3 regions of the Streptomyces sp. NPDC003720 genome follow, and region 2 is predicted to be linked to each of the others. Evidence: riboswitches for the same ligand, from Rfam matches in the RefSeq annotation. Region 2 holds a riboswitch; each other region holds the start of a gene.
What was found. A riboswitch is a leader RNA that binds a small molecule or an ion and turns the genes downstream of it on or off. The one in region 2 is predicted to bind thiamine pyrophosphate.

Region 1 (3,267 bases), on a different contig from region 2:
TGGCCGAGGAGCAGAGCGCCGGCTGACGGTCCGTGGGCGGCGGGGCGCCGGACGCGCGCCCACCCACTACCGCCCGGGACACCGCAGGAACGCTTCTTCGGTGGTGTGCCGGCCTGCTGCCCCGCTCAGCGCTTCCGACGTCGCCCCCGGCCGCCGCGTGCCGGGGCGGGCAGCGCCCCGGAGCCCGCACCACCGGCCGGCCCGGTCCGGTCGGCCGACACCACGAGGGCGGCGAGGGCGGTGGTGACCGGGACCGAGGCCACCAGCCCGATCGAACCCACCAGCGTGCGCACGATCTCCTCGGCGACCAGCTCGCTGTTGGCCACCGTGCCCACGCTGCTCTGCGCGATCGAGAACAGCAGGAGCAGCGGCAGCGCGGCACCGGCGTAGGCCAGGACGAGGGTGTTGACGACCGAGGCGATGTGGTCGCGGCCAATCCGGATGCCCGCCCGGTACAGCTCACGCCAGCCCATCGCCGGGTTCGCCTCGTGGAGTTCCCAGACCGCGGACGTCTGGGTCACCGTCACATCGTCCAGGACACCCAGCGAACCGATGATGACCCCGGCCAGCAGCAGACCGCTCATGTCTATCGACGGGAACAGGCCGTGGATCAGTCCGGTGCTGTCGTCCGTGTTGCCGGTCAGCGCGGCCCAGTCGATGAACCCGGAGCCGAGCACGCCGATGAGCAGCAAGGAGGCAAGGGTGCCGAGCACCGCGACCGACGTACGCGCCGAAAGGCCATGGCACATGTAGAGCGCGATGAGCATGATGGCGCTCGACCCGACGACCGCCACCACGAGCGGATTCGATCCCTGCAGGATCGCGGGCAGGATGAAGAACGTCAGCACCATGAAGCTCACGGCCAGCGCGACCAGGGCCATGACCCCGCGCAGCCGGCCCACCACCACGACGGCGAGCGCGAAGACGCCCGCCAGCAGCGCCATGGGGAGCTTGCGGTTCACATCGGTCACCGAGTACTGCAGGTCCTTCGGCGCCGAGGGCTCGTAGGCGACCACGACCTTCTCGCCCTGGTGCAACTGCCGTGACTGGTCCGGCTGCACGATCTCGGTGAAGGTCCGGCCTTGGTCCTTGCCGGTGTCGACCCGGATCGTCGCCTTCCTGCAGGTGCCGTTGGCCTCGTGCTGGGCCGAGCCGTCCCCTGGTGCGGAGCTACCGCCCGCCGCCGTACCGCCCGAGGCGGTGGCCGACTTGCAGCTCAGCTCGGTCACCTGGGTGACCGTGGCCTGCTGCGTCTGCCTGTCGAAGCCGACACCGGTGCGCTCGTGCGGCGGCGCTCCTCCGGGCCACAGAATCACCAGGCCCACCACGACGGCGGCGGTGAACGGGACGAGGATCGCCGCGATCACCTTGCGCAGGTGCTTCGAAACAGGCGCGGCTGGTCCGTGGTTGTGACTATGACCGTGTGAGTGGCCATGGCCATGGCCTGGTTCGGAGCCGCCCTGGCGCGGCGGCTCGGAGGGCGGGTACGGGTGCTGCTCCGTCGTGGTCACCGCCCGATCATCGCAAGAACGACGGGGGCCCACTGTTCACCGCGCCCGAACTGACGCTAGCGTGGAGGCACCTTTGCACACGCGGGAGCTCGGAGCACCGGGCTGAGAGGGCGCTGACCTCCGTATACGCGATGTTTCACGTGGAACGCCGTTCCCCGGGAGACATCCGGAAACGGAAGCCGCTGCGTCGACCGCCGAACCTGTTACCGGGTAATGCCGGCGTAGGGAGTAGGTCTCATGACCAACAAGGACGCACGCACGCCTGCCTCCGTTCAGGGCGAGAAGTCCCCGGAGGCCGGACAGTCCGTCGGCTGGCACAAGGCGTACATCGAGGGTTCACGCCCCGACCTGCGCGTGCCGGTTCGTCAGGTGCACCTCACCAACGGGCAGTCGGTCACGCTGTACGACACCTCGGGCCCGTACACCGATCCACTCGTCGGCACCGATGTCCGCCGGGGCTTGTCGCCGCTGCGGGAGAACTGGATCACCGCCCGCGGTGACACCGAGGAGTACGCGGGCCGTCCCGTCCGCCCCGAGGACGACGGAATCAAGCACACCTCGCCGCGCGGCGGACTGCGCAACCTGGACGCGGTGTTCCCCGGGCGCCCACGGCAGCCGCGCCGCGGCCGCGAGGGTCAGGCGGTCACCCAGCTCGCGTACGCGCGCCGAGGCGAGATCACGCCGGAGATGGAATACGTGGCCATCCGGGAGAACGTCTCTCCCGAAGTGGTCCGTGAGGAGATCGCGGCGGGCCGCGCGGTGCTGCCGGCCAACGTCAACCACCCGGAGATCGAGCCGATGATCATCGGCAAGCGCTTCCTGGTGAAGGTGAACGCCAACATCGGCAACTCCGCGGTCACCTCCTCCATCGAGGAGGAGGTCGAGAAGATGACCTGGGCGACGCGCTGGGGCGCCGACACGGTCATGGACCTCTCCACCGGCCGCAACATCCACACCACCCGCGAGTGGGTGCTGCGCAACTCCCCCGTCCCCATCGGCACCGTTCCGCTCTACCAGGCACTGGAGAAGGTCGACGGCAAGGCCGAGGAACTGACCTGGGAGATCTACAAGGACACCGTCATCGAACAGGCCGAGCAGGGCGTGGACTACATGACCGTCCACGCCGGCGTGCGCCTGCCGTATGTGCCGCTCACCGCCAACCGCAAGACGGGCATCGTGTCGCGGGGCGGCTCGATCATGGCGGCGTGGTGCCTGGCGCACCACAAGGAGTCGTTCCTCTACGAGAACTTCGAGGAGCTCTGCGAGATCCTTGCCGCGTACGACGTCACGTACTCGCTGGGCGACGGGCTGCGGCCCGGCTCGATCGCGGACGCCAACGACGAGGCGCAGTTCGCGGAGTTGCGCACGCTCGGGGAACTCAACCGGATCGCCAAGCGTTTCAACGTACAGACCATGATCGAGGGCCCGGGCCATGTCCCGATGCACAAGATCAAGGAGAACATCGACCTTCAGCAGGAGATCTGCGATGAAGCTCCGTTCTATACGCTCGGCCCGCTGACCACGGACATCGCGCCGGCCTACGACCACATCACCTCCGGCATCGGCGCCGCGATGATCGCCTGGTGGGGCACGGCGATGCTCTGCTACGTCACGCCCAAGGAGCACCTGGGCCTGCCCAACCGTGACGACGTGAAGACCGGGGTCATCACCTACAAGATCGCCGCCCATGCGGCGGACCTCGCCAAGGGGCACCCGGGCGCTCAGGAGTGGGACGACGCGCTGTCCGACGCCCGCT
Region 2 (3,267 bases):
CACGAGGACGGCGAGCGGCAGCACGAGCAGCAGCACGACGGTGAGCAGGACCCCGGCGAGCAGCCCCCACTGCCCCGCGCCGCGCGGCCGGCGGGCGGTCACCTTCGGGTCGACCAGGCGCAGGGCGCTCTCGCGCCGCCGTACCGTCCAGGCGTGCACGGCGAGGATCGCGCCCACCGCCACGAACTGCACGAGGGTCAGGACGGCCGCCGTGGAGAGGTCGAACAGCTCCGAGGTCTGCCGGTAGATCTCCACCTCCAGGGTGGAGAACGTGGGGCCGCCGAGGATCTGCACCACACCGAAGGAGGTGAAGGTGAACAGGAAGATCATCAGCGCGGCGGCGGCAACGGCGGGCGCGAGGGCCGGCAGGGTCACCTTCCGCCACGCCGTCAGCGGGGAGGCGCCCAGCATCCGCGCGGCCTGCTCCTGCCGGGGGTCGAGCTGGGCCCAGAGCCCGCCGACGGTCCGTACGACGACCGCGTAGTTGAAGAAGACGTGCGCCAGCAGGATCGCCCACACGGTGGTGTCCAGCCGTACGCCCCACAGGTCGTCGAGCAGGCCGCCGTGTCCGACGAGCGCGAGGAACGCCGTGCCGACGACGACGGTCGGCAGCACGAACGGGACCGTGACGACGGCCCGGAGCAGCTGCTTGCCGGGAAAGTCGAGGCGGGCGAAGACATGGGCGGCGGGCAGGGCGAGCAGCAGGGTCAGCGCGGTGGAGGCGAGCGCCTGCCACGTGGTGAACCACAGCACGTGCCGGATGTCCGGCTGGGTGACGACGTCCGCGATCCGTCCGAACTGCCAGACGCCGTCCGCCTTGAGCCCGCGCGACACGATCGCGGCGACGGGCCAGGCGAAGAACACGGCGAAGAACGCGACGGGCAGGGCCATCAGCCCCAGCCGCGCCGCGCTCCCGCGCGCGGTGCCCTTGCGCGCCGCTACCTCAGTACGAGCGACGTCCACGACTTGACCCAGCTGTCACGGTTGGCGGCGATGGTGCCGGGGGCCATGGTCTCGGGGTCCTTGGCCTGCGGCCCGTACTTCGCGAAGTCCGGCGGCACCGCCGCGCCCTCGCGTACCGGGTAGACGAACATGTTGAGCGGCATGTCCTCCTGGAACTCCTTGGTGAGCAGGAAGTCCAGGAACGCCTTGCCGCCCTTGGTGTTCTTCGCGTTGCTCAGCAGGCCCGCGTACTCGGTCTGCCGGAAGCAGGTGCCCTGGGACACCCCGGTGGGGGCGGTACTGGGCCGCTTCTTCGCGTAGATGACCTCGGCGGGCGGCGAGGAGGCGTACGACACCACCAGCGGCCGGTCGCCGCCGGCCTTCCGGCCCTCCGACGACCCGGAGAACTCCTGGTAGTAGGCCTGCTCCCAGCCGTCGACGACCTTGACGCCGTTGGCCTTCAGCTTCTTCCAGTAGTCCTGCCAGTGGTCGTCGCCGAACTTCGCGGCGCTGCCCAGCAGGAAGCCGAGGCCCGGCGAGGAGGTGGCGGCGTTCTCGGTGACGAGGAGGTTCTTGTACTCGGGCTCGGCCAGGTCGGCGAAGGACTGCGGCGGGGTCAGCCCGTGCTCGCTGAAGTAGGCCTTGTCGTAGTTGACGCAGATGTCACCGGTGTCGACGGGCGTGACGCGGTGCTTGCCCTGGTCGACGCGGTACTGGGGCAGCACCTTCCCGGCGTCCTTCGGCTGGTAGGACTGGAAGAGGCCGTTGTCGAGGGCGCGGGAGAGCAGGGTGTTGTCGACGCCGAAGAAGACGTCGCCCTGCGGGTTGTCCTTGGTCAGCAGCGCCTTGTTGACGGCCTGCCCGGCGTCGCCGCTCTTGAGTACCTTGACCTTGTACCCGGACTTCCGCTCGAAGTCCTTCATGACGCTCTTCGACACGAGCCACGAGTCGTGGCTGACGAGGGTCACGGTCCTGGAGTCCGCGGCGGAGCCCTTGGCGTCGCCCGAGCCGCACCCGGTCAGCACGGGCAGGGCGAGGAGGCCGAGCCCGGCGGCCGCGGCCACGAGGGTCTTGTTGTGCACTGGATGTCCTCCTGGGGTTGGCCAGGAAGAGACGCGGCCCTGCCCGGGCTCCGCGAGGGAGTCCCGGGCAGGGCGCAACAGCTCGAGTGAAGACCGAACTTCCTACCCAGAATGACCTGGGCGAGGTTCAGAGGGTCTGCGGCCCGGTTGCCGCACTCTCAGCGCTGTGGCGCTCCCCTGTCGGAATATGCAGATGTTTCGACGTGGCCAGATTATCGCTCGGTGGCCGCGAGCTGACCACAGGCCCCGTCGATCTCCTGCCCCCGGGTGTCCCGGACCGTGACCGGTACACCATGGGCCGCGATGGCCTCCACGAACGCCTTCTCGTCCTGGGGCCGCGAGGCGGTCCACTTCGAGCCCGGCGTCGGGTTCAGCGGGATGAGGTTGACGTGGACGGGCTTGCCCCGCAGCAGCCGGCCGAGCCGGTCGCCGCGCCAGGCCTGGTCGTTGATGTCCCGGATCAGCGCGTACTCGATGGACAGCCGGCGCCCGGTCTTCTCGGCGTACTCGAACCCGGCGTCCAGCACCTCACGCACCTTCCACCGCGTGTTCACGGGGACGAGGGTGTCGCGCAGCTCGTCGTCGGGGGCGTGCAGGGAGATCGCGAGCCGGCACTTGAAGCCCTCGTCGGAGAACCGGTGGATGGCCGGGACCAGCCCGACCGTCGACACGGTGATGCCGCGCTGCGACAGCCCGAGCCCGTCGGGAGCGGGGTCGGTCAGCGCCCGGACGGCGCCCACGACCCGCTTGTAGTTGGCGAGCGGCTCGCCCATCCCCATGAAGACGATGTTGGACAGCCGCGCCGGCCCGCCGGGCACCTCTCCGTCCCGCAGCGCCCGCATCCCGTCCACGATCTGGTGCACGATCTCCGCGGTGGACAGGTTCCGGTCCAGACCGGCCTGCCCGGTCGCGCAGAACGGGCAGTTCATCCCGCACCCGGCCTGCGAGCTGATGCACATGGTGACCCGGTCCGGGTACCGCATCAGCACGGACTCCACGAGCGTGCCGTCGAACAGCCGCCACAGCGTCTTGCGGGTCGTCCCCTGGTCGGTCGACAGATGCCGCACGACGGTCATCAGCTCGGGCAGCAGCGCCTCCTGCAGCCTGCCGCGCGCGGCGGCGGGGATGTCCGTCCACTCCGCCGGGTCGTGCGCGTACCGCGCGAAGTAGTGCTGCGAAAGCTGCTTGGCACGGAACGGCTTCTCACCGATCTCGGCCACGGCGTCCTTGCGCTCGGCGGGCG
Region 3 (3,267 bases), on a different contig from region 2:
CACGAACCGGCCGAACTGCTCCGACCAGAAGTACGGCACCGGGTCGTAGACCGCGGGGATATCGCCGAGGATGTTCGCGGCGACCGTGCGCGGCCCCTGGAGGGCGTTGTCCCAGTGGTGGACCAGCAGCCGCGCGCCGTAGCGGGCGGACGGGAAGGAGGCGCAGTCGCCGACGGCGTACACGTCCTCGGCGGAGGCGCGCAGCCGCTCGTCGGCCAGCACCTCGCCGTGCTCGCCCAGCTCGACGCCGGAGCCGGCCAGCCAGCCGGTGGCGGGGCGGGCGCCGATGCCGACCACGACGGCGCCGGCGGGCAGCCGGGTGCCGTCGTCCAGCAGCACCGCGCCGGGCTCCACGCCCGCCACGCGCGCGCCGGTGCGCAGTACGGCTCCGCTGTCGGCGTACCAGGAGGCCATGGGCGCGGCCACCTCGGCGGGCAGCGCACCGGCGAGCGGCCGGTCGGCGGCCTCCACGACGGTCACGGCGCAGCCGGCCTCGCGGGCGGCGGTGGCGAACTCGGCGCCGATCCAGCCGGCGCCGACGACCACGATGTCGTGCTGCCGGGCCAGCACCGGCCGCAGCCGCTCGGCGTCGTCCAGGGTGCGCAGCAGGTGCACGCCGGGCACGCCCTCGGTGCCGGGCAGCGTGACCGGTTCGGCGCCGGTGGCGAGGACCAGGACGTCGTACGGCACGGGCCCGGCCTCGGTGTCCAGTTCGTGGTCGGCGGGGCGCACGCCCAGCACCTCGCAGCCGAGCCTGAGTTCGATGCCGAGGGACTCGAAGTCCACGTCGAAGGCGGAGCCCTCGGCCGTGCCGAGGAGCACGGCCTTGGACAGCGGCGGCCGGTCGTAGGGCTGGTGGGGCTCGGCGCCGATCAGGGTGACGGCGCCCGTGAAGCCCTGTTCCCGCAGGGCCACCGCGGTCTGCACCCCGGCCATGCCCGCGCCGGCGACCACCACGCGCCGTTCCGGCGTGCCCTGCTGTGCTGTCTGCTCGCTCACCCGATCACCTTAGACAACTGACGGAGCGTCAGTCAGCGGGCGTGCTCGGCGACCTGCTCCACCACGCTGGTCCCGGCGCCCTCCTGCGACTCCCACTCCCAGGTCTCCTCCAGCCGCACCCGGCCGTCCGGCAGTTCGACGACCGTCGACTCGCAGTGCCCCGAGGAGGTGGTCCCGTCCTGCTTGAGCTGGACGTACCGGAAGTCCAGCCGGTCGCCCTCCCGGGTGCCGACCAGGTGGCCGCGCACCACGTCGCCGCCCGCGTACTCGGCCCATATCTCGCCGTTCTCCTCGTGGTAGGCGAAGCGGGTGCGCGTACCCACTTGGCCCGGAGCCTGGTCCGCGACGGGGGCGAGGACGAGTCCGTCGAGCGAGGGGGCCATGGGGCGGGGCTCCTTACGGGGTCGGGGGGCCGAAGGCTAGGGTGGCCACCGTACAAGCACTCGCGGGAGCCCGGACGCACCGGGCTGAGAGGGAGGCTGGCGGCCTCCGACCGTACGAACCTGATCCGGGTCATGCCGGCGAAGGGAGGGGCTGGACGCCCATGCCGTCACGTACGTCCGACGTCCTCGTCATCGGGGGCGGGATCATCGGCCTGGTCACGGCCTGGCGAGCCGCGCAGCGCGGGCTCGCCACGGCCGTGGTGGACCCCGAGCCCGGCGGCGGGGCCGCGCGGGTCGCGGCGGGGATGCTGGCCGCGGTCACCGAACTGCACTACGGCGAGGAGAGACTGCTCGCCCTCAACCTGGAATCGGCCCGCCGCTACCCGGACTTCGCGGCCGAGCTGACCGACTTGACCGGCCATGACCTGGGTTACCGGCGCTGCGGGACGCTCGCGGTGGCGCTCGACTCCGACGACCGCGCCCATCTGCGGGAGCTGCACGCGCTGCAGCGGCGCTCGGGACTGGACTCGGTGTGGCTGTCGGGGCGGGAGTGCCGGCGCCTCGAACCGATGCTCGCGCCCGGGGTGCGGGGCGGACTGCGGGTCGACGGCGACCACCAAATCGATCCCAGACGGCTGGCGTCCGCCCTGGTGGCGGCGTGCGAGCGGGCCGGGGTGGTGTTCCACCGGTGCTGGGCCGAGCGGCTCGACGTCGCCGGGAGCCGGGCCACCGGCGTCACCGCCGCGGACGGCGCCCGGCTGGGCGCGGGACGGGTGGTGCTCGCGGGCGGCAGCCTCAGCGGGCGGCTCGCGGGCGTCCCGCAGGACCTGCTGCCCCCGGTGCGGCCGGTGAAGGGACAGGTGCTGCGGCTGACCGTGCCCCGGCGGTACGCGCCGTTCCTGAGCCGCACCGTGCGGGCCGTGGTGCGCGGCAGCCAGGTCTACCTGGTGCCCCGGGAGAACGGCGAGCTGGTCGTCGGCGCGACCAGCGAGGAGCTGGGCTGGGACACCACGGTGACCGCGGGGGGCGTCTACGAGCTGCTGCGCGACGCCCACGAGCTGGTCCCGGGGATCACCGAGCTGCCCCTCACCGAGACCCGGGCGGGTCTGCGCCCCGGCTCCCCGGACAACGCCCCGCTGCTCGGCCCGTCCGGGCTCGACGGGCTGCTGCTGGCCACCGGGCACTACCGCAACGGTGTGCTGCTCACGCCGGTCACCGGGGACGTCATGGCCGAGCTGCTGGCCGGCGGCGAGCTGCCGGAGGCGGCCCGTCCGTTCACCCCGGAGCGCTTCGGCGCCGCACTCGTGGAGCAGCCCGTATGAACATCCGCGTCTCGGTCAACGGAGAACGCCGGGAGATCGCCCCGGGCACCGCGCTGGACGCGCTGGTGCGGACCCTGACCGCGGCGCCCTCCGGGGTGGCCGCGGCCGTCAACGAGACCGTCGTACCGCGCGCGCGGTGGGCGGCCACCACGCTCCTCGACGGCGACCGTGTCGAGGTCCTGACCGCCGTGCAGGGAGGCTGACCATGACCGACGATCCCTTCGTGGTGGGCGGGGTGCCCCTCGGGTCCCGGCTGATCATGGGCACCGGCGGCGCGCCCAGCCTGGACGTGCTGGAGCGCGCGCTGGTCGCCTCCGGCACGGAGCTGACCACGGTGGCGATGCGGCGGGTCGATCCCGGGGTGCACGGCTCGGTGCTGTCGGTGCTGGAGCGGCTGGGCATCCGGGTGCTGCCGAACACCGCGGGCTGCTTCACCGCCGGGGAGGCCGTGCTGACGGCGCGGCTGGCGCGCGAGGCGCTGGGCACCGACCTGGTGAAGCTGGAGGTCATCGCCGACGAGCGCACCCTGCTGCCGGACCCGGTGGAACTGCTGGAGGCGGCGG

Region 1: linked by a shared signal. The riboswitch ahead of thiC (phosphomethylpyrimidine synthase ThiC) and the one ahead of ACFYU0_RS28595 (thiamine ABC transporter substrate binding subunit) in region 2 are both predicted to bind thiamine pyrophosphate.
Region 3: linked by a shared signal. The riboswitch ahead of thiO (glycine oxidase ThiO) and the one ahead of ACFYU0_RS28595 (thiamine ABC transporter substrate binding subunit) in region 2 are both predicted to bind thiamine pyrophosphate.

The regions. Positions count from the first base shown of each region.
Region 1 covers NZ_JBIANZ010000004.1:119,051-122,317, reverse strand. Annotated here, with positions in the region: gene ACFYU0_RS12395 (SsgA family sporulation/cell division regulator) at 1-26, shown strand, start outside; gene ACFYU0_RS12390 (YibE/F family protein) at 126-1,511, opposite strand; TPP riboswitch at 1,583-1,756, shown strand; gene thiC (phosphomethylpyrimidine synthase ThiC) at 1,749-3,267, shown strand, end outside.
Region 2 covers NZ_JBIANZ010000011.1:105,028-108,294, forward strand. Annotated here, with positions in the region: gene ACFYU0_RS28590 (ABC transporter permease) at 1-891, opposite strand, end outside; gene ACFYU0_RS28595 (thiamine ABC transporter substrate binding subunit) at 939-2,024, opposite strand; TPP riboswitch at 2,106-2,213, opposite strand; gene rlmN (23S rRNA (adenine(2503)-C(2))-methyltransferase RlmN) at 2,237-3,267, opposite strand, start outside.
Region 3 covers NZ_JBIANZ010000009.1:41,224-44,490, reverse strand. Annotated here, with positions in the region: gene ACFYU0_RS24560 (NAD(P)/FAD-dependent oxidoreductase) at 1-999, opposite strand, end outside; gene ACFYU0_RS24555 (hypothetical protein) at 1,032-1,382, opposite strand; TPP riboswitch at 1,435-1,546, shown strand; gene thiO (glycine oxidase ThiO) at 1,544-2,704, shown strand; gene thiS (sulfur carrier protein ThiS) at 2,707-2,907, shown strand; gene ACFYU0_RS24540 (thiazole synthase) at 2,910-3,267, shown strand, end outside.